One region of the Thalassotalea aquiviva genome, then DNA from elsewhere that is predicted to be linked to it. Evidence: predicted binding sites of a transcription regulator. Region 1 holds the regulator's gene; the other holds the start of a gene.
The links. Region 1 encodes sigma-54, which starts transcription at its own class of promoters, with help from an activator protein. Its sites were predicted from a motif close to GTTGGCACGNNNNTNGNNT; they were not measured.
Positions count from the first base shown of each region.

Region 2: a site for sigma-54 is predicted at 3,588-3,606, ahead of ACAY00_RS12080 (PEP-CTERM sorting domain-containing protein). Genes of this name have one in related genera too.

Region 1 covers NZ_CP166961.1:530,552-546,977, forward strand. Annotated here, with positions in the region: gene pmbA (metalloprotease PmbA) at 1-561, shown strand, start outside; gene mgtE (magnesium transporter) at 740-2,101, opposite strand; gene ACAY00_RS02300 (HPr family phosphocarrier protein) at 2,345-2,620, opposite strand; gene rapZ (RNase adapter RapZ) at 2,679-3,536, opposite strand; gene ptsN (PTS IIA-like nitrogen regulatory protein PtsN) at 3,546-3,995, opposite strand; gene hpf (ribosome hibernation promoting factor) at 3,998-4,285, opposite strand; gene ACAY00_RS02320 (RNA polymerase factor sigma-54) at 4,309-5,802, opposite strand; gene lptB (LPS export ABC transporter ATP-binding protein) at 5,879-6,607, opposite strand; gene lptA (lipopolysaccharide transport periplasmic protein LptA) at 6,614-7,126, opposite strand; gene lptC (LPS export ABC transporter periplasmic protein LptC) at 7,116-7,682, opposite strand; gene kdsC (3-deoxy-manno-octulosonate-8-phosphatase KdsC) at 7,679-8,227, opposite strand; gene ACAY00_RS02345 (KpsF/GutQ family sugar-phosphate isomerase) at 8,249-9,223, opposite strand; gene ACAY00_RS02350 (calcium/sodium antiporter) at 9,247-10,215, opposite strand; gene mlaF (phospholipid ABC transporter ATP-binding protein MlaF) at 10,725-11,531, shown strand; gene mlaE (lipid asymmetry maintenance ABC transporter permease subunit MlaE) at 11,528-12,301, shown strand; gene mlaD (outer membrane lipid asymmetry maintenance protein MlaD) at 12,448-12,921, shown strand; gene ACAY00_RS02370 (phospholipid-binding protein MlaC) at 12,939-13,631, shown strand; gene ACAY00_RS02375 (lipid asymmetry maintenance protein MlaB) at 13,634-13,936, shown strand; gene ACAY00_RS02380 (BolA family protein) at 13,984-14,241, shown strand; gene murA (UDP-N-acetylglucosamine 1-carboxyvinyltransferase) at 14,266-15,528, shown strand; gene ACAY00_RS02390 (trypsin-like peptidase domain-containing protein) at 15,632-16,426, opposite strand, start outside.
Region 2 covers NZ_CP166961.1:2,695,172-2,711,597, reverse strand. Annotated here, with positions in the region: gene ACAY00_RS12100 (copper chaperone PCu(A)C) at 1-18, shown strand, start outside; gene ACAY00_RS12095 (DUF2333 family protein) at 32-1,024, shown strand; gene ACAY00_RS12090 (TIGR04219 family outer membrane beta-barrel protein) at 1,028-1,741, shown strand; gene ACAY00_RS12085 (OmpP1/FadL family transporter) at 1,995-3,257, opposite strand; gene ACAY00_RS12080 (PEP-CTERM sorting domain-containing protein) at 3,647-4,306, shown strand; gene ACAY00_RS12075 (assimilatory sulfite reductase (NADPH) flavoprotein subunit) at 4,652-6,454, shown strand; gene cysI (assimilatory sulfite reductase (NADPH) hemoprotein subunit) at 6,454-8,196, shown strand; gene ACAY00_RS12065 (phosphoadenylyl-sulfate reductase) at 8,189-8,929, shown strand; gene ACAY00_RS12060 (sodium-translocating pyrophosphatase) at 9,017-11,011, opposite strand; gene ppa (inorganic diphosphatase) at 11,377-11,925, shown strand; gene fadB (fatty acid oxidation complex subunit alpha FadB) at 12,177-14,348, shown strand; gene fadA (acetyl-CoA C-acyltransferase FadA) at 14,366-15,529, shown strand; gene ACAY00_RS12040 (hypothetical protein) at 15,653-16,396, opposite strand.

The DNA of each region.
Region 1 (16,426 bases):
AGTGGCGGTAACTTGTATCGTAATTCATCTTTTCTAGTCGATGCGCTTGGTCAACCGGTATTTGCTAAGCATATTAATATTAGTGAGCGTCCACACATCTTAAAAGGACTTGCCAGCAGTAGCTTTGATGCTGAAGGGGTTGAAACCCATGATCGCGAAATCATCAGCGATGGGATTTTACAAGGTTACCTATTGACCAGCTATTCGGCGCGTAAACTCAAAATGCAAACCACAGGTAACGCTGGTGGCATCCATAATTGGCAAATATCGGCTAATGGCGGTGACTTTGAGTCAATGTTGAAAAAGCTTGGTACCGGTCTTCTTGTGACCGAATTAATGGGGCAGGGGGTCAATGTGGTCAATGGTGATTACTCACGCGGAGCGGCTGGATTTTGGGTCGAAAATGGGGAAATTAAATACCCTGTTGCTGAAATCACCATCGCTGGTAATTTAAAAGATATTTTTACCAATATTGTGGCCACAGGGTCGGATTACGACTTACGCGGTAGTATTCAAACCGGTTCTGTATTGATAGAGCAAATGCAGGTGTCAGGACAATAACGCCAGCACATTTGGCCACTGTGATTAACACCAATAGCGACAAATACTGTTTCGATTTGTCGCTGTTGCTAAGCACTCGCAGCGCCAAAATAATGTGATAACAAAGGGCGAGGTTGTGTTACAAAGTCGAATTTTAAAGGTGTTTTTACCCGCTTAATTTGCTTAAAAACCTAATTACCTAATTACCTAGCAACAGGGTAGCGGTACCTAAAAAGGCGAAAATACCGACCACATCGGTAACGGTTGTTAAAATCACGCTACCAGCAAGGGCTGGGTCAATGTCCATTTTCTTTAACATCAGTGGAATTGAAACCCCGGCAATACCGGCGGCAGTCAGGTTCATTAACATAGCAAAGGCAATGATCCCTCCAAGTAACAAGTCCTGCTTCCATATCGACACGATTGAAGCGATCAATAGGGCCCAAATCACCCCGTTTAAAAATCCGATAGCCAATTCTTTATTTAATATGTTACGGGCATTATTCTCACCGATATGACCAAGCGCCATGCCCCTAATAACGAGGGTTAAAGTTTGCCCACCAGCAACCCCGCCCATGCTTGGCACCAAAGAGTTGAGCACGGCTAAAATCGCCATTTGCGATAGAATACCTTCAAATAAACTGGAAACAGCAACGGCCATCAATGCGGTGATCAGGTTTACGCCAAGCCAAACAGAGCGTTGTTGGGTACTTTTTAATACCGGAGCGAAGGTATCGGCTTCATCATCAAGACCGGCCATACTCATCATTGAGTGCTCAGCACCCTCACGAATGATATCAACCACATCATCAATAGTTATTCGGCCTAACAGGTGACCTTGATCATCAATAACCGGCGCCGAAACCCAGTCATAGCGTTCAAACAAGGTAGCCACTTCATTCTCATCCATTGCCGCAGGAATGGTGACGGTATCATAATTGGTGATATCAGAAATCGGTTGCTCAGGTCTTGCCGTAATAAGGTTTGCCAACGACACCGAGCCGATAAACTTGTCATCGCGATTGACCACATAAAATGAGTCGGTGGCATCTGGTAACTCACCGCGAAGACGTAAGTAGCGCATAATCACATCTATGGTCACATCGGGACGAAGTGTGATGGTATCGGTATTCATGATACCACCAGCGGTATCTTCTTCGTATGAAAGCGCTTGCTCTACTCGCATTTGATCTTGGCTATCAAGCGAATTGAGTACTTCTTGATAAACCGAGTCTGGTAACGTTCGAAGAACTTCGGCTAGATCATCAATGTCCATGCCTTCGGCTGCCGCCGCCAGTTTTTCTGGCTGCATGTTCTTTAAGATGCCTTTACGCACCTCTTCGGATAATTCTTCGAGAATTTCACCCTGAAAATCAGGGTCGGTAAGTTGCCATAAGACTTGTCGGCTTTTCGCTGGCGAAGACTCAAGTAACAGAGCAATATCGTAAGCCGGCATGTGTTGAAACATTTTACGGACGTAGACAAACATACCGCTTTCAAGAGCAGTGTTAATCTCGAGTAATCGTTTTTGGCTTATTTCTTGCTCTGATATTTCCGGCATTAATCACCCTGTGCCGATAAAAACCGATTCTACTTAGTAAATGAACAGGTTTGGTTTCTTGATTTTATTGACGTAAGTTTATCGTATATATGAACTTTTATCAGCTTTTTCTTTTAAAAGCCTGAACCATAAGAAGGTGAGATAGCTACTTCAGGACCAGAAACGGTAAGGCTTTTAGCCGAGGGAGTGTGATGAAAACGACAAATATTAAGCCTAACAGTGGACCTATAAATAAGGTCGTGCTTATTCGCCTTCATCAAATTTATTTGAAAACAATTCACAAATGGCATCTAGCGCTTGCTTGGCATCAACCCCTTCGCTGTGAATGGTGACATGCTTACCTTTGCTGCCCGTAAGTAGCATTAATGCCATGATGGATTCAGCCTCAGCTGATTTACCTTCAAGATCAAGGGTGACTTTCGCATCAAATGACATGCTTAATTTGGCCAGCTTAGTGGCAGCTCGAGCATGCAATCCAAGTTTATTTTCAATGAGAACGGTGCGGGAAAACGAAGTCATTATAGTCCTTTTATTACCCCTATGAATAAAGTAAAACATAGGGGAGCGCTGGTTGAGATTAACTGGGGTGATTGGCACTTAATTCACGGTGGCGTATTTGTACGTCTTTATTTTCTTTACGAAATTGTTTGGCTAATTGTTCTACTAAATACACACTGCGGTGCTTGCCACCAGTACAGCCAATCGCAACGGTTAAATAAGTTCGGTTATTACGTTCTAAATGAGGCAACCAAGTCATCATAAAACTGTTTATTTGCCACATAAATTTCGTCACCACCGGTTGGCTCGCTAAAAATTCTTGCACCGGTTGCTCTAATCCGGTGTGGTTTTTTAAGCCCTGCTCCCAAAATGGGTTTGGTAAGAAGCGGGCATCAAAAACATAGTCGGCATCCGTCGGTACCCCATATTTAAAACCAAATGATTCCAATACGATGACCATAGACCCCGTTTTACTGCCTAAAATACGCTCTCTGACGAGATCGGCGAGTTGATGGGGCGTTAGCTTACTGGTATTGATATATAAGCTGGCTCGGCTTGAGACGGGCTCTAATAGCTTCTTTTCGGTTTCAATGGCTTGATCAAGCGCCATATTCTTGCGAATAAGCGGGTGCAAACGACGGGTTTCACTAAAGCGTCTGATCAGCTCTTGATCATCGGCATCAAGATATAAAATGCTTAACTCAACCGTCTTAGGTAAGTAGTCTATGATTTCTTTGGCGTCTTCAGGATTACTTGGTAAGTTACGAACATCCAAAGATACGGCAACGTTTTCATAATCGTTGATGACGGTGTGGGTTAAAGCGGGTAATAAATTAACTGGAATGTTGTCAACACAGTAATAGCCTAAATCTTCTAATACGCGTAATGCAACGGATTTACCTGACCCTGAACGGCCACTGACAATGATAAGTTTCATAATGCTCTGCTAACAAGCGATAAGGGTTTGATAGAGTTGATCCGACGTTTGGCAACGACGTATCTTGCGACAAAATTCTTTTTCACTAAAACGTTTGGCAATGCTGGCAAGCGTTTCAAGGTGACGCTCACATTGCTGGCTTGGAACAAATAGCGCAACAAAAATGTCGACCGGTTTATCATCAATAGCATCAAACTCTACCGGTTTTGCCGTTGTTAATAAAATGGCCACGACTTTGTCGGCGTTATCTAAACGCCCGTGAGGAATGGCAATGCCGTTACCAATGCCTGTACTACTAAGCTTTTCACGATTTAATAACGTATTGAGTAACTCTTTTTCACTGCTTGTTCTTATTTTTTGGCTGGCCAGTTTGCTGATGTGTTCTAGGACGGTCTTTTTGCTGGTGCCAGGGACTGCACACACGGTGCAGTCTGGAGTGAGTAATTCTGTTAAATTCATAATTAATGTTTGGTAAGTTTGGCTTTGTATTTTAAAACCTGTCTGTCCAATTTATCAATAAGTGCATCAATAGCAGCATACATATCTTGATCGGATGATGAGCCAAATATTTCGCCACCGTTAACATGTAAAGTTGCTTCGGCAATTTGCTCTAACTTCTCAACCTTTAAAAACACTTGAACATTATTAATATGATCAAAATGCCGCTCTAATTTTTCAAACTTAGACTCAACATAGTTGCGCATAGAGTCGGTGACGTCTACATGATGCCCAGATAGATTAATTTGCATAAGCGTTTTCCTTTTATTCAAAGCTACAATAAGCTTTTACGTTGGTTAGAAGGTGGAATAGCCAAAGATTCTCGATATTTAGCTATCGTTCTGCGTGCAACATTAATGCCTTGATCGGCAAGTAACTGCGCCATTTTACTGTCGCTTAATGGCTTGCTTGGGATCTCAGCGTCGACGAGCTTTTTAATCAAGGCTCGTATCGCGGTTGAAGAGCATTCACCACCGTTTTCTGTACTGACATGACTTGAAAAGAAATATTTTAATTCAAAAATACCTCTTGGGGTGTGCATGTACTTATGAGTGGTGACTCGAGATATTGTTGATTCGTGCATTTCTACTGCTTCAGCAATATCATTTAAAACCATCGGACGCATTGCTTCAGGGCCATGTTCAAAGAACGCTTGTTGGCGTTGAACAATGCAATTTGACACTTTTAATAAGGTATCATTTCGACTTTCAAGGGATTTAATAAACCACTTAGCTTCTTGCAAATGGGAACGCACAAATTGGCTTTCATCGGTGTTTCTCGATTTAGTCAAAGAAGCATATTGCTGATTTATCCCAAGCCTTGGTGCGGTATCTGGGTTAAGTTCAACAACCCAGCGGCCATTTTTCTTAAACACACTTACATCGGGTACAATGTATTGCTCATCATTGGCGACAATAACATCACCTGGTCGAGGGTTAAGGCTATGAATTAACAGCATAACCTCTTTCAGTTGTGGTTCTTTAAGGCGAGTCTTGCGCATTAATTGGCGATAATCACGATTACCCAAAAGCTCAATATGATCTTTAATGATTTGTTTGGCTTCTTTTAAATATGGGGTATTGGAGTCAAACTGATTTAACTGAATAATTAAGCAATCACTGATTGATTGAGCGCCCACGCCAATCGGGTCGAACATGTTAATGCGTTTTAATACCGCTTCAACTTCGTCAAGTTCAACCTCGTCATCGCCAAGGCTTGCCAACACATCTTCGGTTGTGATGGTCAAATAACCACTGTCATCAATGGCATCAATAATCGCCACCGCGATGGTGCGGTCAGTGTCTGAAAATGGTGTTAACTCCATCTGCCAAAGTAAGTGATCTCTAATTGACTCGGTTGTTTCGCCTTGATAGGTGTATTCATCATCTGAAGACGACTTTAGTCCGGTGTTTGATACCCCAGCGCTGAAACTTTCTTCCCACGTTGTATCGACGTTAAGATCTTGGGGGATTTCATCTGAACTGAGTTGTTCTGATGTACTGACTTCGTCGGAGTTGATATTGGCATCATCGTGACTGTCGCTGTTAGCGTGCGCTGTTTCTTCGCTGACTTTTTTGTCAAACTCATCACCACCGTTGCTGTCCATTGGTTGTGTTTCATCGACTTCAAGTAAAGGATTGCTATCAAGGGCTTCTTGGATTTCTTGTTGTAAATCCAACGTGGAGAGCTGCAACAACTTTATCGCTTGTTGCAGTTGAGGTGTCATCGTTAAATGCTGCCCCATTCGGAGCTGAAGACTAGGTCTCATTATGTTTGAAATACTTCCATTTTACTCAGGCTAAACCTGACGTTTCTGATACATTTTTTATCGGTTTGTTATATAACTATAGCGTGAATTTCTCACCAAGGTATACATCACGTACTTGCTGGTTATTTAACACTTGCTGTGCATCCCCTTCAGCGATAAGTTCGCCATGGCTAACGATGTAAGCATGCTCACATACGTCAAGAGTTTCACGCACATTATGATCGGTAATTAATACCCCGATACCACGATTTTTAAGATGTAAAATTATTTTTTTAATATCGCCAACCGAAATCGGATCAACACCTGCAAAAGGTTCATCAAGTAAGATAAATTGTGGATCGGCCGCCAATGCTCTAGCGATTTCGACCCGGCGCCGTTCACCACCAGATAAACTTTGACCGGTATTATCTATGATGTGGGCAATATTAAATTCTTCGACCAAAGCTTCCAGCTTTTCTTGTCGTTGATCTGCGTTTAAATCTTTGCGTGTTTGCAAAATAGCCATAATGTTATCGGCAACGGTGAGTTTACGAAATATCGATGCTTCTTGCGGCAAATAACCTAAGCCCTTGCGAGCTCGCTCATGCATGGGTAATAAGGTTAAATCATCACCATTTAGGCTAACTCTACCTTGGTCGCTAGGAACCAAACCCACAATCATATAAAAAGAGGTGGTTTTACCCGCCCCATTAGGGCCGAGTAAGCCAACAACCTGACCCGCGTTTACGGTCAGACTGACATCTTTAACAACTTTTCTACCTTTGTATGATTTAGCTAAATTTTCTGCTTTTAATACCGAAGTCATTATGTGTTATTGCTCTGTTGGTTTTTCATCTTTTGCAGGAACTTTGCTGTCAGGCTTTAAAATGGTGGTGACACTTTCACTGCTTTCTGCGGTTAACTGCTCGGTTTCGGTGTTATAGGTAATAATATCTCCGCGCACCATACTGCCTTCTTGACTTACCGATGCATTACCCTTAATGGTTATCGTGTTGGTGCTAGGGGAATAAGAAATCTCATTCGCTTTAAGCTCGATTAGCTGACCATCTTCTAATAACTGACTAAACCTTGCCGGCTTGCCTTTGGCTAAGTAAGATTTGTTGTCACCATCACCATTTTGCGCAACTTGTACTAAGTCTGCTTCAATGGTCAAACTTCCTTGGGTGATTTTCACATCTTCAATGTAATTGGCCACTTTATTTTTTAAATCACTGGATTGGCGTTTAGCGACAATCACAATTTCTTGGTCCAGGTCTTTATCCCAAGCGACTGTAATTGGGCTTGCTAATATAACGGTTAAGCCGATGAGCGCCTTAATAGGCATGTTTTTTGTAAATAGTTTTAACATGTTCACTTATGGTCATTTGAGTAGAATTAATATCAACGAAAAGTCCGGCCCCATAGAGGGTAAAGTCTCGCCCTTTCATGATTATCTCTTGGTCTGAGGTGATCTCTTTTACCACCAAATCCATCGACAGTTCTTCACCCTGTATTTCTTTTATAAAGCCATTTTCATCACTGGAAATCAATCTCACCTGGTTTGACAAGGTTAATTGATTGGTTGCCGTTAATGAGCCTGATAATGCTGAAATAGTCCAATTAGGCTTGCCTTCACCAAGGTAAATGGTAAAACGAGGCTTCTTAAAGAGCGTCTGCTGTTCATCGGCAAAGTGGGTCATTTCATCTGCGTAAATAGTATGACTTAATTTACCATCAATATCATATTGATTGGAACTCAAACTCTGGGCAATAAAGTCAGGAATATTTTTATCAGCGACAGGCTCGGTTTCATCCATCATCGACTTTTGCCATTGAATGTAGCCATAAATCATGATGGCAATGGCAAAAATGATGGTTGAAATGGTATGCAACCGACTCATACACTGCTGCCTTTTGCCAAGGCTAATTTACCTTGGCTTTGGAGAATTAAGTCACAAAGCTCTCTAACCGCGCCAAAACCACCGTTTAATAGGGTCACGTAATCAGCCGCTTGGACTACCAGCGGGTGGGCATCATTTACCGCAACCCCTAAACCAACGTATTCGATACAGGCTAAATCTGGCACATCGTCACCTATATAGGCAATTTGATCAGGGCTTAGTTCCAAGTTTTGGCGAATGAACTCAAGCGCGGGAAGTTTATCTTCTTGCCCTTGAATAATGTGCTTAACGTTTAATGCTTGCATTCGATTGGTGACAATATTTGAGTTGCGGCCCGTTATAACCGCCACTTCAATACCAAATTGAGCCAAGGCTTTTATGCCAAAACCGTCTTTGGTATTGAACGCCTTTAATTCTTCACCGTCGTTACCCAGATAAATTCGACCATCGGAAAAGACACCGTCGATGTCACACACTAAAAGCTTAATTTGATTAGCTTTGGCAATAATTTTATCGGCTACTTGACCGTATAATGTGTCTGTCATGTTCATTGAATCTGCGGTCACTTAGAGAACTCCAGCTTTTAATATATCATGCATATTCATGGCGCCAATTGGAACCTGATGTTGGTTGACGATGATCAAACCATTGATACTTTTGTCTTCCATTAATTTTAATGCTTGTGCGGCGAGCATATCGGCATGAGCAACAATGGGGTTCCGAGTCATTACAGCACGTATTTGTGCAGTATGAATATTGATTTCTTCATCAAGGATACGTCTTAAATCGCCATCGGTAAATAAACCCACTAATTTATCTTGCGCGTTAACCACGGCCGTCATTCCCAAACCTTGGGTAGACATTTCCACTAAAGCGTCTTTGATTAATGCTGTTTCGTTGATTTTTGGAATTCGCTCATCGGTGTGCATAATATCGCTAAGGCGAAGTAATAAACGTTTGCCTAGACTACCGCCAGGATGTGATAACGCAAAATCATCAGCGGTAAAACCTTTCACATTTAACAGCGCCACAGCCAAGGCATCGCCCATCGCCAGGGTGGCTGTTGTACTTGACGTTGGTGCTAAGCCTAAAGGGCAAGCCTCTTTTGGCACTTTAATGCAAATATGGCAATCGGCAAGGTTGGCCAAGGTTGACTGAGGGTTGCCAGACATTGCGATAAGAGTGCAGCCAATGCGTTTAATGACGGGCAATATGGCCAATATTTCATTGGTCTCGCCAGAGTTTGAAATGGCTAATACCACATCATCGGTGGTGATCATGCCTAGATCGCCATGGCTTGCTTCACCAGGGTGGACAAAAAAAGCAGGGGTACCGGTACTGGCCAGAGTCGCCGCAATTTTACCACCGATGTGTCCCGACTTTCCCATGCCAATAACGACAACACGGCCGGTACACTCGTACATTTTTTTGCAGGCAAGGGCAAACTGATCATCAATAAAATTTTGTAAGTTTGCTATCGCTTGTTGTTCTATTTCTATTACTTGCGAGCCAAGTCGTTTAAATTCTTCTGCGTGTGGCATAGTTTTCCCTCACTACCTTAGGCTTAGCTGAAAATAAGGTATTGATAAATAATAAAACAGATAAATAATACAGCGCCTTTGACGCGAGTTACTCTAAAACCACGTCGGCGACTGAAACATAAGAAAAACAGCAGTAGGGTGATGGCAATCATAAACGGAATATCACGACTTGCCGCTTCTGGGTCGACGGCCCCAGGGGCGATTAAACCGGGGAGTGCTAATACCGCCAAAATGTTGAATAAATTTGAACCAATGATATTACCCAAAGCTAAATCGTCTTCTTTTTTAAGTAAACTGACGATACTCGCGGCTAATTCAGGCAAGCTCGTGCCAATGGCGATAATCGTCAAGCCGATAACCAAATCACTCATGCCCAATACCTTAGCAATGGCACTGGCTGAATTAACAAGGTAGTCAGCACTGAGCGGAAGTAGCACCATCCCAATGATTAACCAGAAAAATGCGGTCGCATTGCTGACAGAGTCAGGTAACTCTAATTCCGCCTCTATCAACATTTTATCGGTATTTTTTTGCTCTTTACTTTGTTTTATCGAATAGACAAGTAGGGTGCTGATAAACATGATAAACCCTAGCATTAATAACAAGCCTTCAATAAACGTAAAATTTAAGTCATACAGCATATAACCTGAAATACAGGTAACCAACAACAGTAAAGGTAATTCGCGCTTAAGTGTGCTAGAGCTCACCATCAGGGGTTTAACAAGGGCAGTCGCACCTAGTACTAAAGCAATGTTGGTTATATTAGAACCTAGGACGTTACCAATTGCGGTATCGGAACTGCCTTCAAGGGCCGCTGTTGCAGCGACCATCATCTCGGGAGCTGATGAACCCATAGCGACAATGGTCAAGCCAATAATTAATGGTGAAATACCAAAGTTTTTAGCAACTGCAGCAGCGCCAAAAACAAATTTATCTGCACTCCAAACCAGCGCAATTAATGATAAAACTAAAATGATTACTTCGATGAACATTCGTTGCTCCATTGTTATAGCCATAAATTGTCGCTTTAAACGAGACAAATGGAAAGACCTAATGCTCTATTTGTAGATAAAAATTTAAATTACTTCGCTTTATAAATAAACCTTACACAGAAATCACCCGTAAAGGTCAATATTATGTTGTTTTATCGGGATTAAAAATCCTCTTGGGCGTTGTTTACTGATGACAGTGTTGTCATTAAATGGTTTTGTTAACGGCATTCATTTTACGACAAACAGGATTTGAATTTACTAACGTCGCCTCGTTGGAGCGGGTTATTATTTCACAAAATATCTCGTTAGGGCGTTGAAATTTATTAAACTGCCCAAACCTTTAAGCAAAACCATTTCGTGCTCCTAACAAGGATAAAGAATTGAATACAAAAAAATACCGACCCTCGTTATTCATAAATATTTACGTTTTTGTGATGCAAGTGGCTCTGTCCTCAGGTAGAATTTGGTGTTACTAAATGAAAAACAATGAGTATAGCTCGCATCATCATATGTCAAATACCCTAGTCGAAATTAAAAATCTGAGCTTTTTTCGGGAACAGCGCTGTATCTATGACAATATCAGCTTAAAGATTCCCAAAGGCAAAGTGACTGCCATTATGGGACCAAGTGGTATTGGTAAAACAACGTTGTTGCGGTTAATTGGTGGTCAACTTAAACCACACTCTGGTGAGATTTTATTTGCTGGGCAAAACATTCCTAGTTTAAGCCGTAACCAGTTGTATCAAACGCGCAAAAAAATGAGCATGTTGTTTCAATCAGGGGCACTATTTACTGACATGAGTGTCTATGAAAATGTCGCTTTTCCTATCCGAGAACATACAAAACTACCAGAAGATATCATTGATAAAATGGTATTAATGAAATTGGAAGTGGTTGGTTTGCGCGGCGCTAAAGATTTGAAACCGAGTGAACTTTCAGGCGGTATGGCGCGTCGTGCTGCGTTAGCTCGCGCCATAGCCTTAGATCCAGATTTGATTCTTTACGATGAGCCTTTTGCTGGCCAAGACCCAATATCTATGGGGGTTATTGTTCGCTTGATCAAAGATCTTAACGATGCACTCGGGCTCACCTCGGTGGTGGTATCGCACGATGTTAAAGAAGTGATGAGCATTGCGGATTACATCTATATTGTTGCTGAACAAAAGGTTATTGGTGAAGGTACCGCTGATGAAATATTGGCCCAACAATCTGAATTGGTACAACAATTTATAAATGGCGAAGATGATGGTCCGGTACCATTTCATTTTCCAGCCAAAGATTACAAACAGAATTTGTTCAAAGAGAAAGGTAAATGATAGCAAGTATTCAATTGTTGGGGCGTCGAACGTTAGAGCTCCTAGCGGGATTAGGCCGGGCTGTCATTACGCTGCTATCTGCGATTGCGCATTTGCCAAACCCTAAGAAAGGTTGGCCGTTATTCTTACAACAGGTGTATTCGGTAGGGGTCTTATCCTTAATCATCATCGTGGTCTCTGGCTTGTTCATCGGCATGGTTTTGGCTTTGCAAGGGCATGGAGTACTTATTGACTATGGTGCAGAAGCAAGCTTAGGGCCGATGGTCGCTTTGTCATTACTCAGAGAGTTAGGTCCGGTGGTGACGGCGTTACTTTTTGCTGGAAGGGCAGGATCTGCTTTAACTGCAGAAATTGGCTTGATGAAAGCAACAGAGCAATTATCCAGTTTAGAAATGATGGCTGTTGATCCTCTGCATCGGGTTATCGCGCCAAGATTTTGGGCGGGGTTCTTTTGTATGCCGTTATTAGCGGCGATTTTTTCCATGGTGGGGATATTGGGGTCACACCTTGTTGGCGTGGTTTGGCTTGGGGTTGACCAAGGAACGTTTTGGTCGGTTATGCAAGATCAAGTGGATATGGCTGACATCTACAATGGCACCATAAAAGCGATGGTATTTGCATTTGCAGTAACCTGGATTGCGGTGCACAAAGGTTACGACTGTGTACCAACATCGGAAGGTATCAGTCGCGCAACCACTTCGTGTGTGGTGCAATCCTCGCTGGTGGTATTAGGGCTTGATTTTGTTTTAACCGCGTTAATGTTTACCTAACTGAGCGCAAAACAAATTTATCACGTATGAGTTGAGGCTTAGCAGGGAGTAGAAAGCACCCTTCAAGCCTTTTGGATTATAACGCAATTCAATATTATGCTTAATTAAACCCAGAGCATAATGGTTATTTAAATTGGTGGTTTGACATTATGTCGAAAAAAATAGAAATTTTTGTTGGTTTGTTTGTTGCACTTGGTCTTGCAGCCTTTATTTCTTTGGCGCTTAATGTGGCGAATTCTGGTATAAAAGGGAATGGCGAAACCTACAAGTTGTATGCAAAATTCGACAATATCGGTGGCTTAAAAGTACGTTCACCGGTCAAGGTTGGGGGCGTTGTTGTTGGTCGAATTTCAAATATAACCTTGGACGCAGAAGATTATATTCCTATTGTTACGCTAAACATTTACTCGCAATATAATCAATTTTCAGAAGCTGCATCGTTATCAATTTTAACGGCAGGTCTGCTAGGAGAGCAGTACATTGGATTGGATCCAGGCTTTATTGATGAAGACTTAGGGATTGGTATTTTAGAACCTGAGTCCTACATCGAAGACACAAAATCAGCCATTGTGTTGGAAGAGCTTATCGGACAGTTTTTATTTAGTCAGGCTGAAGATTAATTTAACAGGAAAGCTATATGAGACGTATTACTAAGCCATTATGGCAATTTTGGGTGTTTACCTGTTTAATTCTTGGTTTTAGTCACCATGCGACTGCTGAGCAAATTAATGCCAAAAACCCCTATCAATTAATTCAGCAAGTGGGTGATATCACCTTTAAGCGCTTTGCTAATGAAGAGGCTGAAATTAAGAAAAACCCAGAATTACTTAAAGACATCGTTCGTGAAGAGTTGATGCCTTATGTTTTTTATCAATATGCGGGCTTAAAAGTACTTGGTAACTACCGTAAGTCGGCATCAAAAGAAGAACTTAAGGACTTTCTTGTCGCTTTTAGAGAGTATTTAATTACTTCCTACGCTCAGGTTTTTACCTTATACGACAACCAAGAAGTGGTGTTTAATCCAATTAAGGAAATCGACAAAGAAAGCATCGTGATGGTTCCTGTCGATATTCTTATGGGCGAAGGTAATATTATAAATCTCGTTTTTAAAGTGCGACTCAATAACAAGACTAATGAGTGGCAGGCGTATGACCTAGTGGCTGAAGGCATCAGCATGTTGGACAGCAAAACAAAAGAGTTACGCAGTATTCTTGCTCAAAATGGTGTTCCTAGAGTGACCGAAATGCTACTTGAAAAGAGCAAACGTAAGATTGAATTCAAAGACGGTGAAAATCTTAATACTAAAATACAGGAACAAGCCGGGAGTTAGTTTTGGCAAATCAATTTAGTGTATCTGTTATCGACGATGGTCAGCTGGCCATTGTCGGTGAATTAAGCCAACACAGTATTATCGGCAAGCAAAATAAGTATTTTCAAGAAGTCATCGATAATCCAAATCCAGTTATTGATTTATCATCAATTAATAAAATAGATACGGCCGGGTTAGCGTGGTTGATCTGCTTAAATGAATACGCTTTAAACAACCAAATTTCGCTAACCTATTCCCAACCACCACAAGAATTGGTTAAACTTGCAAAATTAAGCCAGGTATACGACTTTCTACCTTGGCAATAACATAACTGGGTAAGCTTACCTGGTTCTATTAATTGGAGATAATTGAAGTGGACGTCAACGAAATAAAGTCGATGCTTAACGAAGCATTAGACCTATCTGATTTACACGTAACCTTTGATGGGTCGCAATGTACAATTATGGCTGTATCAGACATGTTTGCTGATATGAGCCGAGTGAAAAAGCAACAAACAGTGTATGCGCCATTATCAGAGGCGATAAACCAAGGTGTGATCCACGCTGTAACCATTAAAACATTTACAAACGAGCAATGGCGCCGTGAAAAAATGTTTAATCTCCCATCGTAAACTTTACATATAGAAGAATTTTCATTGGACTCATTTAGCATAAACAGCGGTAACGAATTACACGGTGATGTAATTATTAGTGGTGCCAAAAATGCCGCCCTTCCTATCTTAATGGCAACTATCTTGGCAGAATCACCGACTCACATCGGTAATGTGCCAAAATTAAATGATATCAACACGACTTTAAAATTATTATCCGAACTTGGAGCAAAGGTTGCTTGGAGTGCGCAAAATAGTGTCGAAATTGACGCCAGCAATATCAATAATTGCTTAGCTCCATACGATTTGGTTAAAACCATGCGAGCTTCTATTCTCGTTCTAGGACCATTGCTTGCCCGTTTTGGCCACGCAGAGGTGTCATTACCCGGCGGTTGTGCAATAGGCGCAAGACCGGTTGATTTACATATTCAAGGCCTAAAACAAATGGGCGCTGATATTACGGTTGAAAATGGCTACATTATTGCTAAAAAGGAAGGCCGTCTTCAAGGTGCAACCATCTTTATGGATGCCGTGAGTGTTACCGGAACTGAAAACTTGATGATGGCTGCAGCTCTAGCCGAAGGCACAACCGTTATTGAAAACGCAGCGCGCGAACCCGAAATTGTTGATTTAGCTAACTTCCTAAATGCGATGGGGGCTAAAATCAGTGGTGAAGGCACCGACATGTTAACCATTGAAGGGGTAGAGCGCCTAACGGGTTGTGATTACGATGTCATGCCTGATCGCATTGAAACCGGTACCTTTTTGGTCGCAGCCGCGGTTACCGGAGGTAAGATCCGTTGTTTAAATACAGATCCTAGCGCGTTAGATGCTGTCTTAAGTAAGCTAAAAGAAGCCGGGGCAAAAATTGAGGTTGGCACAAACTGGATTGAGTTAACCATGACTTCGCGTCCGAAAGCTGTGGATATTCGTACCGCGCCACATCCGGCCTTTCCAACCGATATGCAAGCGCAATTTGTCACCCTAAATGCGATTGCACAAGGGACAGCTACCACCACAGAAACGATTTTTGAAAATCGCTTTATGCACGTACCAGAATTGCAACGTATGGGCGCTGACATCAAGCTTGAGGGCAATACAGCAATCTCGGTAGGGGTTGAGCAGTTAAACGCTGCCCAAGTGATGGCAACCGATTTAAGAGCATCTGCAAGCCTAGTGATTGCTGGGCTTGTCGCTCGTGGTGAAACCATTGTCGATAGAATCTATCATATTGATCGTGGTTATCAACATATTGAAGATAAGCTACAAAAGCTTGGCGCCAATATTGTTCGAGTTAAGAACAGCTAATATCATTGCCAAGTGTGTACAATACGACCACACTAAACAAAAAAAAGCCGGTATCACCGGCTTTTTTTGTACATTTTATTTAGTTATTAGACAATGTTTGAATTTAGTTTGGCAATTCTTCAATTTTTACCGGGATCATAATGCGTTGATTTTGTCTTATAACGCCAAAATCCAAAGTGCTACCAGGGGCAGTTTCGGCAATAATATCGAGGGCATGGTTAATGCTTTCAATATTGATGTTATCGATTTGATAAATCACGTCACCAGCCAATAAACCGGCTTTTTCTGCCGGACTTTGCTCTGTTAATGAATCGATAACCAAACCTTTGAGTTGAACGTTATAACGCTGTGATACGATCCCTAACCAACCGCGAATAACCCGACCGTTGCGAATTAATTGCTCCATAACGCTGGCCGCTAACTTATAAGGAATGGCAAAGAAAATTCCTTGAATGTTTAACTGTGGATTTGAACGTTTAAATTGCGCTGTGGTTATACCCACCAAATCACCGTTGGAATTGACTAACGCACCTCCAGAATTGCCATCATTGATTGCCGCATCCATTTGTAAAAACTCACGATAGCTCGACGAGCTTAAACTGTTTCGACCGGTCGCAGATATTATTCCTTGTGTAACCGTTTGCCCCAGGTTTAATGGATTACCTATAGCTAGGACGACGTCGCCAACGAGAGGAGTCAACCCCTCTTCAACAGGAATGGTTGGCAGGTTTTGTGCTTGAACTTTTAATACTGCCAAATCGGTCAGTAAGTCCTTACCTATGAGCTCGGCGCTTAGCAGTGTGCTGTCTTGCAGTACCACCGTGATTTGCTCGGCGTTTAGGACCACATGGTAGTTGGTTAAGATATAGCCCCTAGAGTCCATAATAACGCCTGAGCC
Region 2 (16,426 bases), 1.2 Mb from region 1:
CAGTTATCACATCACTAAGAAAGGAAGTAGGATGAATTTCAATTTTTCGTACAAATCGATGGCGTCGGTAATCGCTCTAGTATTTGTTTTATTTTATCTTTTGGGCGTATTTTGGAGTTTTGAGCCCGATACCTTTGACGTTAAAGAAAAAACCATCAACGATGCACAAGTTGAAAACGTTAACCCTGTTGTAGGCTACGCCACCTCTACGGCTTTAATTCATGTTGCAGAACATCTACTCGATAAACCGGGTGGTTACTTATCTAATGACGTGATACCTCCGTCGGTATTTTTAGACAATATTCCTAATTGGGAGTTTGGGGTGCTTGAGATGGTTCGAGATATGGCCTTGTCTATGCGACAATCTTTTAGTCGTTCGCAATCTCAATCGGTGCAAAACCAACTATTACAAAATGCTCAACCTAAATTTAATATCGACTCAACAAAGTGGGTAATGCCTAGCGCCGAAGGGCAATACCAATCGGCTATTGATGATCTTTACAAATATCGTCAAGAGCTTAGTGATCCAAGTATCCAAGAGTCACAGTTTTATGCTCGAGCCGACAATTTAAGTGACTACTTGCGTCAAGTTGAAAAACGTTTAGGCAGTTATTCACAACGTTTAAGTGCGAGTGTTGGTCGAGATCAGCTCAATACCGACTTAGCCGGAGATAAAGATGCCCATCAATCAACCCGAACATCTTCAAGTGCTTTAGTTAAAACAAGTTGGTGGGAAATCGATGATGTTTTCTATGAAGCTCGCGGAGCGTCGTGGGCTCTATTACACTTATTAAAAGCGATAGAAATTGATTTTGCAGATGTTCTGCAAAACAAAAATGCAGCGGTGAGTCTGCGCCAAATTATCCGTGAACTGGAGTCCACTCAAACTACGGTTTGGAGTCCAATGGTTTTAAATGGCAGTGGCTTTGGACTTGTTGCTAATCATTCTCTTGTAATGGCGAACTACATTTCACGTGCTAATGCAGCGCTGATCGATTTACGAGAACTTTTAAGTCAAGGATAAATTATGAACAAGAAAGCGGCATTAATTGCCAGTGCGTTATTGTTAACAAGTTATTCGGCTTCGGCAGATGTGCTTGGCGTGTATGTTGGTGGGCAAGTTTGGGAGCTTAGTGCAGATGGCGCATTTGGTGAAAAAAACGATTTGCAAAACTATGACTTTTCAGATGATACAGAGTATCGTTTTTATATAGCATTAGAACACCCGATCCCATTAATCCCAAACGTTAAATTGGTGCGCAATAAGTTAAATACCGAGGGGGTTGGAGCGGTTGAAACCGATGCTTTTCGCGTTGAAAACGTATTTTCTCAAGTCGATTTAACCTATACCGATTACACCTTTTATTATGAAATATTTGATAACGATTTAGTCTCTATCGACTTAGGTATTACAGCAAAAGATTTCAGCGGTGACTTTGATTCTGGCTTAAATATCGATGATATAGATGAAGCCATACCTATGGCTTACGCCTCAGCTCAAGTGGGGCTGCCATTTACGGGGTTAAGTTTAATTGCTGAGGGCAACTTTTTAGCCATTGATGACAGCAATTTTACAGAATACCAAATTGGTATCGCTTACGAGCTTATCGATAACATGCTCATTGATGTAAACCTGCAAGCGGGTTATCGCAGAGTTGATTTAGAGCTTGATGATGTTGATGATGTGTATTCAGACATCAACTTTGACGGTTTATTTGCGGGCGTTGAAATTCATTTCTAACGCTTAATGAAGCACCTAAAAATAAGGCCACAAGAGCTATAATCTTGTGGCCTTTTTAATCGGCTTAATTCGGTATGGCTATCGAATAATCTTATTTCAGTCAGTTACTAGCAAAATAAAACTCTCAAAAGCAATAATATAGCCATGAGCATCACCCAATATGTAGAGTCATTTGTTCATGGGGCGTATCGGTTATTTAACGACAAAGCTAGAAGCAAATAGGACGCATATTTTATCGCCTCATTTTACGTCATTAAAAACGATAACCGAGTGTCAGCTCTATTTGTTCCATAGACAAACTGATCTCTTGTTGTTGACTAACGGGGTGAATACCCGAAATTTGTTTTTTCGGCGAGTACATTACACTGAGCGCTACGGCATCACCATTTTTCAATTGATGCTCAAAACCAGCCGTAAAATGCCACTCTTGCACACCTGGCGCTAAAATATTAAATAAGACTTCTGAGTTGGGTATAGGTTGCTTACCATAACTAAGCCCCGCACGAAGAGTATTCTTTCCCAAATTATATGCAACGCCCGCTTTAGTGATTCTCATATCACGCCAACCAAACCCCGCGCCTTGATCAGCGCCAAGAAGGTAATCTGAATTACCCATCATAATATTGCCAAATGCAGGCATAAAACCCTGACCAATTGAAGCGACTTTTGAGTATTGAATAGTTTGCTGATCGAGCGTGAGTGTCCAATCATTTTGTTGCCAGGCCACCCCTAAATTCCATGTGGTTGGAATGTCGAAACGCCCTTGCTCTGCAAACAGCCCTTGGTATTTGTCAAATTTGCTTAACTCAACAATGTCTTGAAAACTGGCACCTAAGGTTAAGTGTTCAGTAAGTTTGTGAACAAGCCCTAAACGGTAGCCATAACCAAAGCTGTTGTCGTGTCCCTGGTTTGAAAGAGCTTGGGGGCTAGAAGAAAAGCTAGCAAAACTACCCACACCTTTGGCTTCAAATCTTTGATGCACAAAGATAGGGGCAAATCCTATTTGGGTATCTGCACTCACTTTATAGGCAAAAGAGCTAGAGACAAACAGCTGAGATAGGTCAACCCCAGTGCTTCCGGCGCCAAACACAGATTGAGCATAGCTTGTATTCATACCACCTTGGGCAAAGGCCGTAATGTTGATTGCCCATTTGTCATTTAACGTGGTTTTATAACCAAAATTTGGAATCAAAAATGCACTATTGTTCGATTCAGTGGTACCAATTGCCAATGGCATTTGTTGCATTGGAATATCTTGTTGTTCGCTACCCGAAACCTTAAATTGACGATCAGGCATAAAAATACTGAAATCGATACTGATTTGATCTTTAAGTTGCCAAATACTGCCTGGATTGTATGCCCCTGCAATTGCATCTTGCGCCGATGCCGTAGTTGCACCAGCCATAGCTGCGCTGTTATGACCATAACCATGGCGAAAATAGCCATTGGTTGCGAAAGCAGTACTTGAAACAATACTACTTACAAGAATCGTTGAGTTGATTAAATTTAACTTCATTGCATATATCTAAAAGGTTTTAATTGTTGGTGATGATATGCTTTTTGGTTATAAGTGTATATCTTAGGTTTAGACTCTAGTCGTCTATCTAATAACCTATTTTTATTGACTCAATATAGGAGATAGGGCAAGAAAGCTTGTTTGTTTTCTTACGGAAAATATGAATACTTTAAATGCAAATCAACTTGTTATGATAACGGTTTAATATATATAGTATTTTGCTATTTAATTATATTTTCTGTAGGGATTTCTGCGTCAAGTTTTTTTACATTTGTTGTAAATAGAATTTGGTCAAAAGGCTGCAGAGTAATGAAAGTAAGGCTTTGATGAGCTGGCATTGATTATGCTTAAAAAGTTTTCATGTTTTAATTAAGGGAGCGAGAAATAAAATGAATAAACTAGTTTGTTTAATTTTATGTATGTTTGTGGGTACGGTAAACGCGACATTTATTAATAATGGGAGCTTTGAAACTGGAAGTTTTAATGGATGGACGACTCAAGATTTGAGTACTCCTTTTTATCCTGTACAAGTTGTCGGTAGTGGAGTCAGTCCAGGTTTTGGTTTGTTTTTATCATCGCCAACAGATGGAAACTTCGCTGCTGTGAATGGGTTTGATGGAGGAGGCCCTGGCGTTATTAGTTTATCTCAAAACATCACGGTTGATTCTTCATCCACTATTTTATTTGATTATAGAGCTGGATGGGACATGCTAAATTTTGGTGGCTCAACACTTAATCGTTTATTCGATGTGAACATAAACTCGCTAGGTGGACCGAATCTTGCGAACTTTAATATATTGTCTGCGGCAGCAGGAACCATAAATCTTGATACAGGAAATATGACGGGCAGTGTAGACCTTAGTGGATTTGTTGGACAAACCGTTAACATAAGTTTCGAATGGATGATCCCTGAGAACTTTACCGGGCCAGCGTTTTTTCAATTAGACAATGTTACTTCTACAGCCTCTGTCCCAGAGCCACTAAGTATTGCTATACTTGGCTTCGGTTTAGCGGGCGTTGCTCTTTCAAGAAAGAAAAAAGTTGTCTGAAACAAGTGAGCAGTGTCATATAAGTTTAATTCTCATTTACTTCATAGGTTAAGCTTAATGTAACTCACATTGTTTAATCATTCGTAACCTAGCCAAATAATAAAGAATCCGTAACCCAAAATGGTTACGGATTTTTTCACTTATTTGAATACCCTTCGACTTGGTCCAAATATCTGATTAATTCTATTGACTGAGATTCTCATATTGAATGACGGATCCCAGTTGAACTAAATTACCTTTCAAGTATTCCTTTTTGGAATAAAAAATCTTTTTCTATTCTTTTATGTTTTAATTTTGGCTGTATATGCTGTCAATATGTTCAATAATTAGACAGCGAAATTCTTGATGTTGGTAAAAGCCCCAAATGATGCTGGTGCAAGTCTTAGCAGTGATCAGTTAACTGAACTACAAAAAGTGATCCATCAATATACGCCTTTACAGTTGGCGTGGGCGAGTGGTTATTTGGCTGCCAAAAGTGAACAGTCTGTAGAGTCTGTCGAAGGTGCTCAAGTGGACATTGGCTCGCAAACTCATGCACAGACATTGACCATTTTATATAGCTCACAAACTGGTAATGCAAAATCGGTTGCCGAAAAAATCAGTCAAACTGCCTCTGAAATGGGGATCAAAAACAATCTAGTCAATATGGCAGATTACAAAGCCAAATCACTCCAAAAAGAAACCCATATTCTTATTGTTACCTCAACAAATGGCGAAGGCGAACCACCCGATGATGCAATGGCGTTGCATGACTACCTTGGTTCAAAAAGGGCGCCTACGCTTAGCCACCTAAAATATTCCGTATTAGCTTTGGGCGATTCGAGCTATGAATACTTCTGTCAAACCGGCAAAGACTTTGACCAAAGATTAAGAGCGCTTGGCGCTGACGCTTTGCATGAGCGTATTGATTGTGATGTAGATTACCAACAAGACGCTAATGACTGGCAACAGGCCACGTTAAGCTATTTACAAACCGACTTTAAAAACAATCAAGCAGAGGTTGTGTCTATTTCTGCCTCTACGGGGCAAAGCCTATCTCTTTACAATAAAGAGCATCCTTTTCTTGCAACCGTTTTAGACAATCAAAAAATAACCGGCCGTGATTCAAATAAAGTGGTGCAGCACATTGAACTAGACTTAACGGACTCTGGTTTACGCTACAAACCGGGCGATGCTCTGGGGGTTTGGCCTAAAAATAGTGCTGAAAATGTGGAGCAACTGTGCAATGCATTAGGGCTGTCTTTAGCTGAGCAAGTACAACACCTTGGTGCTCAAGTTACTTTAGAGTATGCACTTAGCGAAAAACTAGAGATCACACGGTTAAGTAAAAGCGTGGTTGAACATTGGGCAAAATACACAGATAACGCATTGAATGAACTGGTTTTAGATAGTGACGCTTTGCGAGCATACCTTAATTCGTATCAGCTGATTGATTTGGTAAAAGCGTATCCAGCAAAGGTTTGTGCGCAAGAGTTGGTGGACTTACTAGATAGCTTAACCCCAAGGCTATATTCCATTGCATCAAGTCAAAAGGAAGTTGAAGACGAAGTGCACCTAACCGTTGGTTTGGTATCTTATTTACAAGATGGTGAAAGAAGAACCGGTTGTGCCTCTGGCTTTTTAATTGAACACGCTGATATTGATGAGAAAGTAAAGATTTTTATTGAGCCTAATGCGCACTTTTCTTTACCTGACGATCCCGCTAAAGACATTATTATGATAGGACCAGGTACCGGCATTGCGCCATTTCGAAGCTTTATGCAAGAGCGAGAAGCAACAGGTGCAACGGGTAAAAATTGGTTGTTCTTTGGCGATCAAACCTTTACCCAAGACTTCTTATATCAAGTGGAATGGCAAGCTTATTTAAAATCGGGTGTATTAACACGTCTTGATTTGGCCTTTTCTCGCGATCAAGCCAACAAAGTCTATGTTCAGCACAAACTTGAAGCGGCAGGTGAAGAAGTATTTAACTGGTTAGAGCAAGGAGCTTACCTTTATATCTGTGGCGACATGTCAAACATGGCTAAAGATGTTCATAGCGCATTACAAAACATCATTATTAAGCATGGCAATAAAAGCCTTGAACAAGCAGAAGACTACCTTAAAAACCTTCGGCTCAATAAGCGTTATCAAAAGGACGTATACTAATGGCGGTAAAAGACTCAAACCAAAGCACAAGTGCGAACCCATATGTGGTTAAAGGTAAACTGGCCGATAACGAACGCATTAAAGCAAACAGTAATTTTTTACGTGGTAGCATTGCGCAAGACTTGCTTGACCCTATTACAGGGGGCTTTAGCAGCGATAACTTTCAACTGATCCGTTTTCACGGTATGTATCAGCAAGATGACCGCGATATTCGCGCCGAAAGAAGCAAACAAAAATTAGAGCCACTGCACAATGTTATGCTTAGGGCTCGCATGCCTGGCGGTATCATTACGCCAACACAGTGGTTGGCTATTGACGAGTTTGCCAAGCAGCATACCTCATATGGGTCGATACGTTTAACCACTCGGCAAACCTTTCAGTTTCATGGGGTATTAAAACCTGATATCAAATTGATGCATCAAACCTTAAATAAAATTGGCATCGACTCTATCGCAACTGCGGGCGATGTTAATCGCAATGTCTTATGTACGTCTAACCCCATTGAATCTGCTCTACATCAACAAGCCTATGAATGGGCGGTAAAAATAAGTGAGCACTTGCTCCCTAAAGCGCGTGCTTATGCTGAAATTTGGCTTGATGGAGAAAAAATAGAAGAAACAGAGCAAGACAATATCGAGCCAATTTTAGGCAAAACCTATTTACCGAGAAAGTTTAAAACCACCGTGGTTATTCCACCAAATAACGATGTCGATGTGCATGCCAATGATTTAAATTTTGTTGCCATTAGCGATGGTGAACAGTTAATTGGCTTTAATGTTTTGGTTGGAGGTGGCTTAGCCATGACCTTTGGTGATACCTCAACTTATCCAAGAAAAGCCGATGATTTTGGTTTTATTCCTCTTAACAAAACCCTCGAAGTTGCTGAAGCGGTAGTCACCACCCAACGGGATTGGGGCAACCGGGTAAATCGAAAAAATGCTAAAACCAAATACACCTTAGACAGAGTGGGCATTGACACCTTTAAACACGAAGTAGAAGCCAGAGCCAATACGACATTTGCCCCATCTATGCCTTATGAATTTACCTCAAGGGGTGACAACATAGGTTGGGTGAAGGGCATTGATGATAAGTATCATTTAACCTTGTTTATTGAAAATGGTCGCATTAAAGACACCGATATAGCGCCATTAAAAACGGGGTTAAGAGAAATCGCCAAAGTGCATCGAGGTGATTTTCGCATGACCGCCAATCAAAACTTAATCGTGGCAAAAGTCGCGCCAGAAAGTAAAGCGCAAATAGAGTCTCTTGCCAGAGATCACGGTTTAATCGTCGACAGTCAAACCAAGCAAAGACAAAATTCAATGGCTTGTGTGGCGTTTCCAACGTGTCCGCTGGCGATGGCCGAAGCCGAACGCTTTTTACCCGGCTATGTTAGCCAACTTGAAGCCTTATTGGTGAAACATAATGTGGCTAATGAGCATGTTATTTTTCGGGTAACGGGTTGCCCAAATGGTTGTGGCCGAGCCATGCTCGCTGAAATTGGCTTGGTGGGGCGTGCGCCAGATAAATACAATCTGTATTTAGGGGGCAATAAAATTGGTACCCGCATACCTAAGTTGTACCTAGAAAATAAAAGCTCTGGCGATATTTTGACTACCTTAGATCAACTAATAGGCCAGTGGGCGAAAAAAAGGCAAGCAGGTGAAGACTTTGGTGACTTTGTGATTCGCCAAGGCATTGTGCCAGAAGTTATTGTCAGTAAGAGAGACTTTCATGGCTAACCTTGCATGCAATAATAACCTTGTGGATACGGTGTCAGATGGTCGGCTCAAGCAATGGAATGAACGCCTTGAAGCGATGAATGCGGATCAGCGGATTGAATGGGCGATGCAACACCTACCGCAACATTTTGCCTTAACATCAAGCTTTGGCATTCAGTCAGCGGTGATGCTGCATATGATGACCCAAATAAAGCCCGATATACCGGTATTACTCACCGACACTGGCTACTTGTTTGAAGAAACTTATCGTTTTGTTGACCAATTAACAGAGCGTTTAAAGTTAAATTTACACGTTTTTCGGGCTGAACTCTCACCAGCGTGGCAACGAGCACGTTACGGCCGCCTATGGGAAATGGGCGATGCTGAGCTTACACAATATAACCAACTCAATAAAGTGCAGCCGTTGGAGCAAGGATTAACCAATTTACAGGTTCAGACGTGGTTTTCTGGCGTACGTCGCAGCCAAACAGAACACCGCAAAGGGCTGTCGGTGGTCGAAATATTACGAGGGCGATTTAAGGTGCATCCGATAATTGACTGGTCAAATAAAGACGTCCACCAATATTTGCAAAAACATCAGTTACCGTATCATCCCTTATGGGAGCAAGGCTATGTATCGGTTGGGGATACCCACTCAACCAAACCGTTAAGTCAAAGCATGAATGAACAAGATACCCGTTTTAGTGGGCGACAGCGAGAATGTGGATTACACACAGACGGTGATGGCATTTAATTGTCTGTGTTAACGGGCAATAAAAAAGGCTTGAAGAATAGGGCTTCAAGCCTTTTTAAAATGTGCTCTGTTTGAGTTAATTAAAGCCTATAAAACAGGCGCAATAACCAAAGATACAATCGCCATCACATTAATTAAAATGTTCATTGATGGGCCAGAAGTATCTTTAAACGGGTCGCCTACGGTATCGCCAACAACGGTTGCGGCATGGGTGTCACTGCCTTTGCCACCAAGGTTACCTTTTTCAACGTATTTTTTGGCGTTATCCCATGCACCACCAGCGTTAGCCATCATTAAGGCCATAAGAACACAGCCTAATAACGCACCACCTAACATACCGCCTAAGGCTTGTGGGCTAATGCCAAAGCCAACAACAACGGGCACGGCCACTGCAATAATTCCTGGTAAAATCATTTTTTTCAGTGCCGCAGTCGTGGCAATATCTACACAGCGAGCGGTGTCTGGATCAGCTTTACCTTCTAATAACCCGTCAATTTCTCTAAATTGGCGACGAATTTCATGGATCATCTCAAAGGCCGCATCACCCACCGCTGTCATGGTAATGGAAGCAATTAAAAATGGCACCATACCGCCAATAAACAAACCAATTAACACCTGAGGATCTCCAAGGTGTAAGCTAAAGTTGGGGATTTTTAAGGTCATGGTTTCAACGTAAGCGGCAATAATAGCAAGCGCTGCTAGGGCTGCAGCACCAATCGCAAAGCCTTTACCAATCGCCGCTGTCGTATTGCCTAATTCATCTAACGAGTCGGTAATATTGCGGGTCTCTTCGCCAAGACCTGCCATTTCGGCAATACCACCGGCGTTATCGGCAACAGGGCCGTAGGCGTCAATGGCCATGGTAATGCCAACGGTTGCTAACATACCAACGGCAGCTATGCCGACACCATAAAGACCGGCAAATTCGGTAGAGGCATAAATAATGGCAGAAATGGTTAAAATAGGAACTACAACCGATTCCATACCAACCGATAAACCTGTGATCATCACCGTGGCAGAACCGGTTTCACCCGACTTGGCAATTTTTCGAACCGGGCTACTTGAGGTGTAATATTCCGTCACTAAACCAATAATAATACCGCCTATGGCACCCGTTAACACCGCGCCCCATACGTAATGGTTAACACCTAAGATGCCTACCAAGAAGTACGACGATACAATAAATAGCAATGCGGCCACAATGGTCCCTGCGCGCAAGGCAAGCTCAGCGCGACTTGAAGACATTATTTTGACCAGTAGAATGCCCAAAATAGAACAAACTAAACCAAGGGATGCCAACATTAATGGCAGTGCCATCAGAGAAGAACGAGACCCTAAAGTATCAATCACCATGGTTGAGGCTATCGCAATAGACGCGATCATAGAGCCACAATAGGATTCGAAAATATCAGACCCCATACCCGCCACATCACCGACGTTATCACCAACATTATCGGCAATTACGCCAGGGTTACGAGGATCATCTTCTGGGATCCCTGCTTCAATTTTACCGACTAAATCAGCGCCCACATCGGCACTTTTGGTATAAATACCACCACCAACACGAGAGAATAATGCAACACAGGACGCCCCCATGCCAAAACCATGAATATAGTGTGCTGTTTGAGGATCACCACCAAAATACCAGTACAAACTTCCTAAGCCGATTAAACCTAGTGATGCAACACATAGACCCATAATCGAACCACCGAAGAAGGCAATGGTTAAAGCAACCGAAGAACCTTTAGTATGTGCCGCGTTAGTGGTGCGAACATTGGCTTTGGTGGCCGTAAACATACCGATGTAACCAGCAAGAGCAGAAGAAATTGCACCAACAATAAAAGCTAGTGCGGTGTTTTGACTAACAAAGAAAAATAATAAGACAAATAAAACCAGCGCAAAAAGAAATAACATTTTGTATTCGCGGTGCATAAAGACCATCGCACCGATGTGAATTTGACTGGCAATCTTTTTTAAAACATCACTACCAGCATCGTAAGATTTGATCACCCGATAAAGCATAAACGCGACAATTAAGCCGGCGATGCCAAATACAGGGGGTAAATAAAGTAAGTTTTCCATAAAGTACCCAATTATTATTGTTCAAATGATGGGAGGGGCCCATGATTTATCGTTGTAATTCATTATTTTAGAGCACCAAAAAAAGGATCTAAAACAACCCTAACTACAATATAGACTATTATTTGTTACTGTATGAATTTTAAGTGGTTTATTTTGATTGGTCGCAATGTTTGCTAATTATTGTATGTAAATTAATGGTTTGCATTTATTCTGCGATAAACGCTGAAAGCACCAAAACAGCGCAATTTCTGCCAAATAATCAAAGTTGAAAATAATTGACGGTTTTTATAGCGAAATTGTCGAATTAAAATTTAAAACGGTTATAATAACGCCTTTCAAAATTCACGTACCACACAGGAAGAGCAATGAGCCTAAATAGTGTACCTGCTGGTAAAAATCTACCAGAAGAAATCAATGTAATTATCGAAATCCCAGCACATGCAGATCCAGTTAAATACGAAGTAGACAAAGAATCTGGCGCTATTTTTGTTGACCGTTTCATGTCAACTTGTATGCACTACCCAACTAACTACGGTTACGTTCCTCATACGTTATCTGAAGATGGTGACCCGGTTGACGTACTCGTTCCGACTCCATTTCCACTATTACCTGGTTCAGTAATTCGTTGTCGTCCTATCGGTGTTCTAAACATGACTGATGAGTCAGGTACCGATGCTAAAATCTTAGCGGTTCCAGTAGACAAGCTTTCTACTATCTACCGTGGTATTAACGAAGCAACAGAAATGCCAGAGTTATTATTAAACCAAATTTCTCACTTCTTCGAGCACTACAAAGATTTAGAGCCAAGCAAGTGGGTTAAAATTGAAGGTTGGGCAGATGCTCAAGCTGCTCGTGACGAAATCACGTCAAGTGTTGCACGTTACGAAAACACAGAAGATAAACCAGCATTTTAATCTAACTTGATTATGTGCTTAAAAAACCTGCCTGTTGGCAGGTTTTTTTTTGCCTAAATTATGGGTTGTAAAGGGGGGGATTTAAAAATCAAACAGCGATTTCAAACGTACGTTTAAAAAAGGTTGATTTGCTCATAAAGACAAGGCAAACTCAGTAGTTAACAAAAAAATAACGATTAACTAGAAAAAATAAACAACAAACGTTTGCAACCAATACAACAAGATTTCTCAAATAAAGGAAGGAGTTAGGCATGATTTTTCAAGGCAATAGCCTCTATGCCAAATTACTCGACGAGGGTATCGTTGAGTTGTGCTTCGATTCGAAAGGGTCGGTTAATGCGCTCAATCTTGCAACCTTGCAAGAATATAAAAAAGCAATTCAAGCCATTGCGCAATGTGAACAAGCTAAAGGCGTTCTAGTCACTTCAAGTAAACCTACTTTTATTGTTGGCGCTGATATCACCGAATTTACCGAAATGTTTAAAACACCGGACGATGAAATTGCAGGGGTTTTTAAATCCAGTAGTGACATCTTTGACATGTTTGAAGACTTAAACATACCAACGGTGGCGGCAATAAACGGTATCGCGTTAGGTGGTGGTTGTGAAACCGCCTTAGTGTGTGATTTTCGCGTCGCTAGTACGGCGGCCACCATAGGTCTTCCTGAAGTGAAGCTTGGTCTTATGCCTGGCTTTGGTGGTACGGTACGTTTACCCAGAATAATTGGTTTAGATAATGCGCTTGAATGGATGACAACAGGCAAAGCATACAAGGCTGCGCAAGCATTCGATTATCGAGCCGTTGATGCCTTAGCTGAGCCCGATAACTTACTTGCTGTCGCCACTTCCATGTTAAAAGATGCGATAGCCGGCGAACTCGATTGGCAAGCTCGTAAACAGCTCAAAATGCAACCGATTCCTTTATCAGATCTTGAACTGTTAATGAGTATTAGTACAGCCAAAGGAATGGTATTTGCCAAAGCTGGCAAACATTATCCAGCACCGATGTCGATGGTTAATTTATTAGAGCAATCAGCTGGCCTCGATAGAAAAGGCGCCATGTTATTGGAAAACTCAGCCTTTGGTGCACTTGCGAAAACCACGGCGGCAGCAGCCCAAGTGGGTATATTTATGTCAGATCAGGTGGTTAAAGGTAAAGCCAAAAAAGCGGCGAAAGCATTAACCAAACCGATCAACAAAGCCGCGGTATTAGGGGCCGGCATTATGGGCGGTGGCATCGCTTATCAGTCTGCTTATAAAGGCACTCCAATTGTCATGAAAGACATTAACCAAGATGCATTAAATTTAGGTTTAACAACGGCATCAGGCCTGTTAGCCAAACTTGTTGAACGTGGCCGCATTGACGTGAAAAAAATGGCTTCAACGTTAACCAATATCACCCCAAGCTTAAGTTATGACACGATTAAAGATGTTGATGTCGTAGTTGAGGCTGTAGTTGAAAACCCTAAGGTTAAATCATCGGTGCTCGCTGAAGTCGAGTCTGTTGTCAATAAAGATGCCGTCTTAACGTCTAACACATCGACAATTTCTATTAATTTATTAGCGCAATCTCTACAACAACCAGAACGTTTTTGTGGGATGCACTTTTTTAATCCAGTTCATAAAATGCCATTGGTTGAAGTGATTCGTGGCAAAGACACCAGTGATGACACAGTCGCTACCGTGGTTGCCTATGCCGCTAAAATGGGCAAATCGCCCATAGTGGTTAACGATTGCCCTGGTTTTTATGTCAATCGAGTTTTATTCCCTTACTTAGCGGGCTTTAGTTTGTTGTTAAAAGAAGGGGCTAAATTTGCTGATATTGATAAGGTCATGGAAAAAGAATTTGGCTGGCCAATGGGGCCTGCTTACTTATTAGATGTTGTTGGTATCGATACGGCCGCGCATTGTATTGATGTTATGGCTCAAGGGTATCCAACTCGCATGGCAAAAATGGACAATGATCCCATTAACGCCTTGTATCAGGATAATCGTTTGGGACAAAAAAATGGTAGCGGTTTTTATCAACATTCTAAAGATAAACGAGGTCGCCCACAAAAGGTCATCAGCGAATCAAGTGTGTCACTACTTAAACCTATGTGTGCCAATAATGTTGACCTATCAGCAGATGACATTATTGCAAGAATGATGATCCCAATGATTAATGAAACCATTCGTTGTTTGGAGGAGGGCATTGTTGATAGCGCCGCTGAAGCCGACATGGGTCTTATTTATGGTTTAGGATTCCCTCCATTTAGAGGTGGGCCAATTCGTTATCTCGAAACACTTGGTTTAGAAGCATTTATCGCATTGGCCGATAAGTATGCACACTTAGGCGAAATTTATCAGGTCACCGACGGTTTACGCGCGATGGCAAAATCTGGTCAATCCTATTTTTCTACCGATGTTAAAACAACAGCTTAATGGAGTCGGAAAGAGTTATGAATGAAGTCGTTATTATTGATTGTATCCGCTCTCCTATGGGGCGTTCAAAAGGCGGGATGTTTCGCAATGTGCGAGCGGAAGAATTGTCTGCCACCTTAATGCAGCAAATATTGCTACGAAACCCTAAGTTAGATCCAAAAGAAATTGATGATGTTATCTGGGGCTGCGTCAAGCAAACTAAAGAACAGGGTTTTAATATTGCCCGTAATGCTGCTTTATTAGCAGGGATTCCCAAAACTGTACCAGCGATTACCGTCAACCGCTTATGTGGATCATCAATGCAAGCTTTGCATGATGCCTCACTGTCGATAATGGCAGGCCAAGGGGATGTATTTCTTATCGGTGGGGTCGAGCATATGGGGCACGTACCTATGATGTACGATGTCGATTTTGCTCCGGCGATGGCTAAATATATGGCTAAAGCGTCTGGAAATATGGGACTGACAGCCGAGATGCTTGGCCGTCAACACGGTATTAGTCGCAGAATGCAGGATGAATTTGGTTCTCGTTCACACCAAAAAGCCTTCGAGGCCCAAATGCAAGGACGATGGCAGCGAGAAATTGTGCCGGTAGAAGGGCATGATGAGTTAGGCGCTCTAAAAGTATTTCAACAAGATGAGGTTATTCGCCCCGATTGTAGTATCGACTCGTTGTCTAAACTTCGACCGGTTTTCGATCCAGCTAATGGAACGGTTACAGCGGGCACTTCTTCAGCGATCTCTGATGGTGCCAGTGCCATGCTTGTTATGTCAGCAACCAGGGCCAAAGAATTAGGTTTAGAAGCTCGAGTGAAGGTACGAGGGATGGGCGTAGCGGGTTGCGATCCTGCCATTATGGGCGCAGGTCCTGTACCGGCAACGCATAAAGCGTTACAAAGAGCGGGCCTAACAATTAAAGATATTCAGTTAGCCGAGTTTAACGAAGCTTTTGCTGCTCAAGCGCTGGCCTGTATTAAAACTTTAGGTTTACTCGATGTGATGGATGAAAAAATAAACCTTAATGGTGGCGCTATTGCTTTAGGTCATCCATTAGGTTGCTCAGGGGCGCGGATTTCAACGACCTTGATTAACTTAATGGAACATAAAGACGTGAACTTAGGTTTAGCGACCATGTGTATAGGTTTAGGGCAAGGCATCGCGACCATATTCGAGCGCGCATAAAGTCGAGACCTTAAAGCCATTTAAAAACCAATGATATACAACAAAGAAGGGAAGCAGAGCTTCCCTTCTTATTGAATTGATAAACCTTATATAGTGGGTTATATAACAGAGTGCATAGTCCCGTTAGTGTTTTTCTTCCCACTTAGCAACGAGTTCTTTATCAGCCCCTGCTTTTAATACGCTTTCTAATACGGCATCTTGGTCTAACCCAGAGCCTACCGCCAAATCGATGATATCTCTGATATGTTGTTTATCAGCGTTTTGTACAGCGACTTTTATTACGGCATCACTTTTCTCAGGATGATTGCGAAAAACACTGTTTAATAAGGTGGAAAACATTTCAGGGAGCTCATCAAATGCCATTGATAAGATTTCGATAAAGTCATTGGGGTATGTATCTAACGTTGAATTTACAATGCTAGTTGCCATCACAGGTTTGGTTTTTAACGCCATCCGAACAATATGGTGCCGATCGTCAGGATGTAATTTACTGGCAACAACCACAATATCGTCTGCATAAGCGGGCTCAGCTTTAATCGCAGTTTTAATGACCTTGTCACAGCTATCGACTTGATGAGTTAAAGCAAGACGAATAATATCTTGGCTTAAGGCTGGATTTGCATTGAACGCACCACGAATAATTTGGCGGTATTGTTTAGGATAGTTAGAAAAAGCTTTATTTAAAATAAACTCCTCATAACCTGGGTACCGTTTTAATAAAACACTCACACTACGTTCGATCGAAATATTCTGTTCTACCTGTTTGTCGAGCAATCTTGAGAGAAATTTTTCTTTCGAAGAATATTCATCACATAAACCTGGTCCAGCAAAAATAGCCAAAACGAAGGGTAGGATTAAATACCTCATAACGAACCTTATTAAATTGGTGTTTATTTA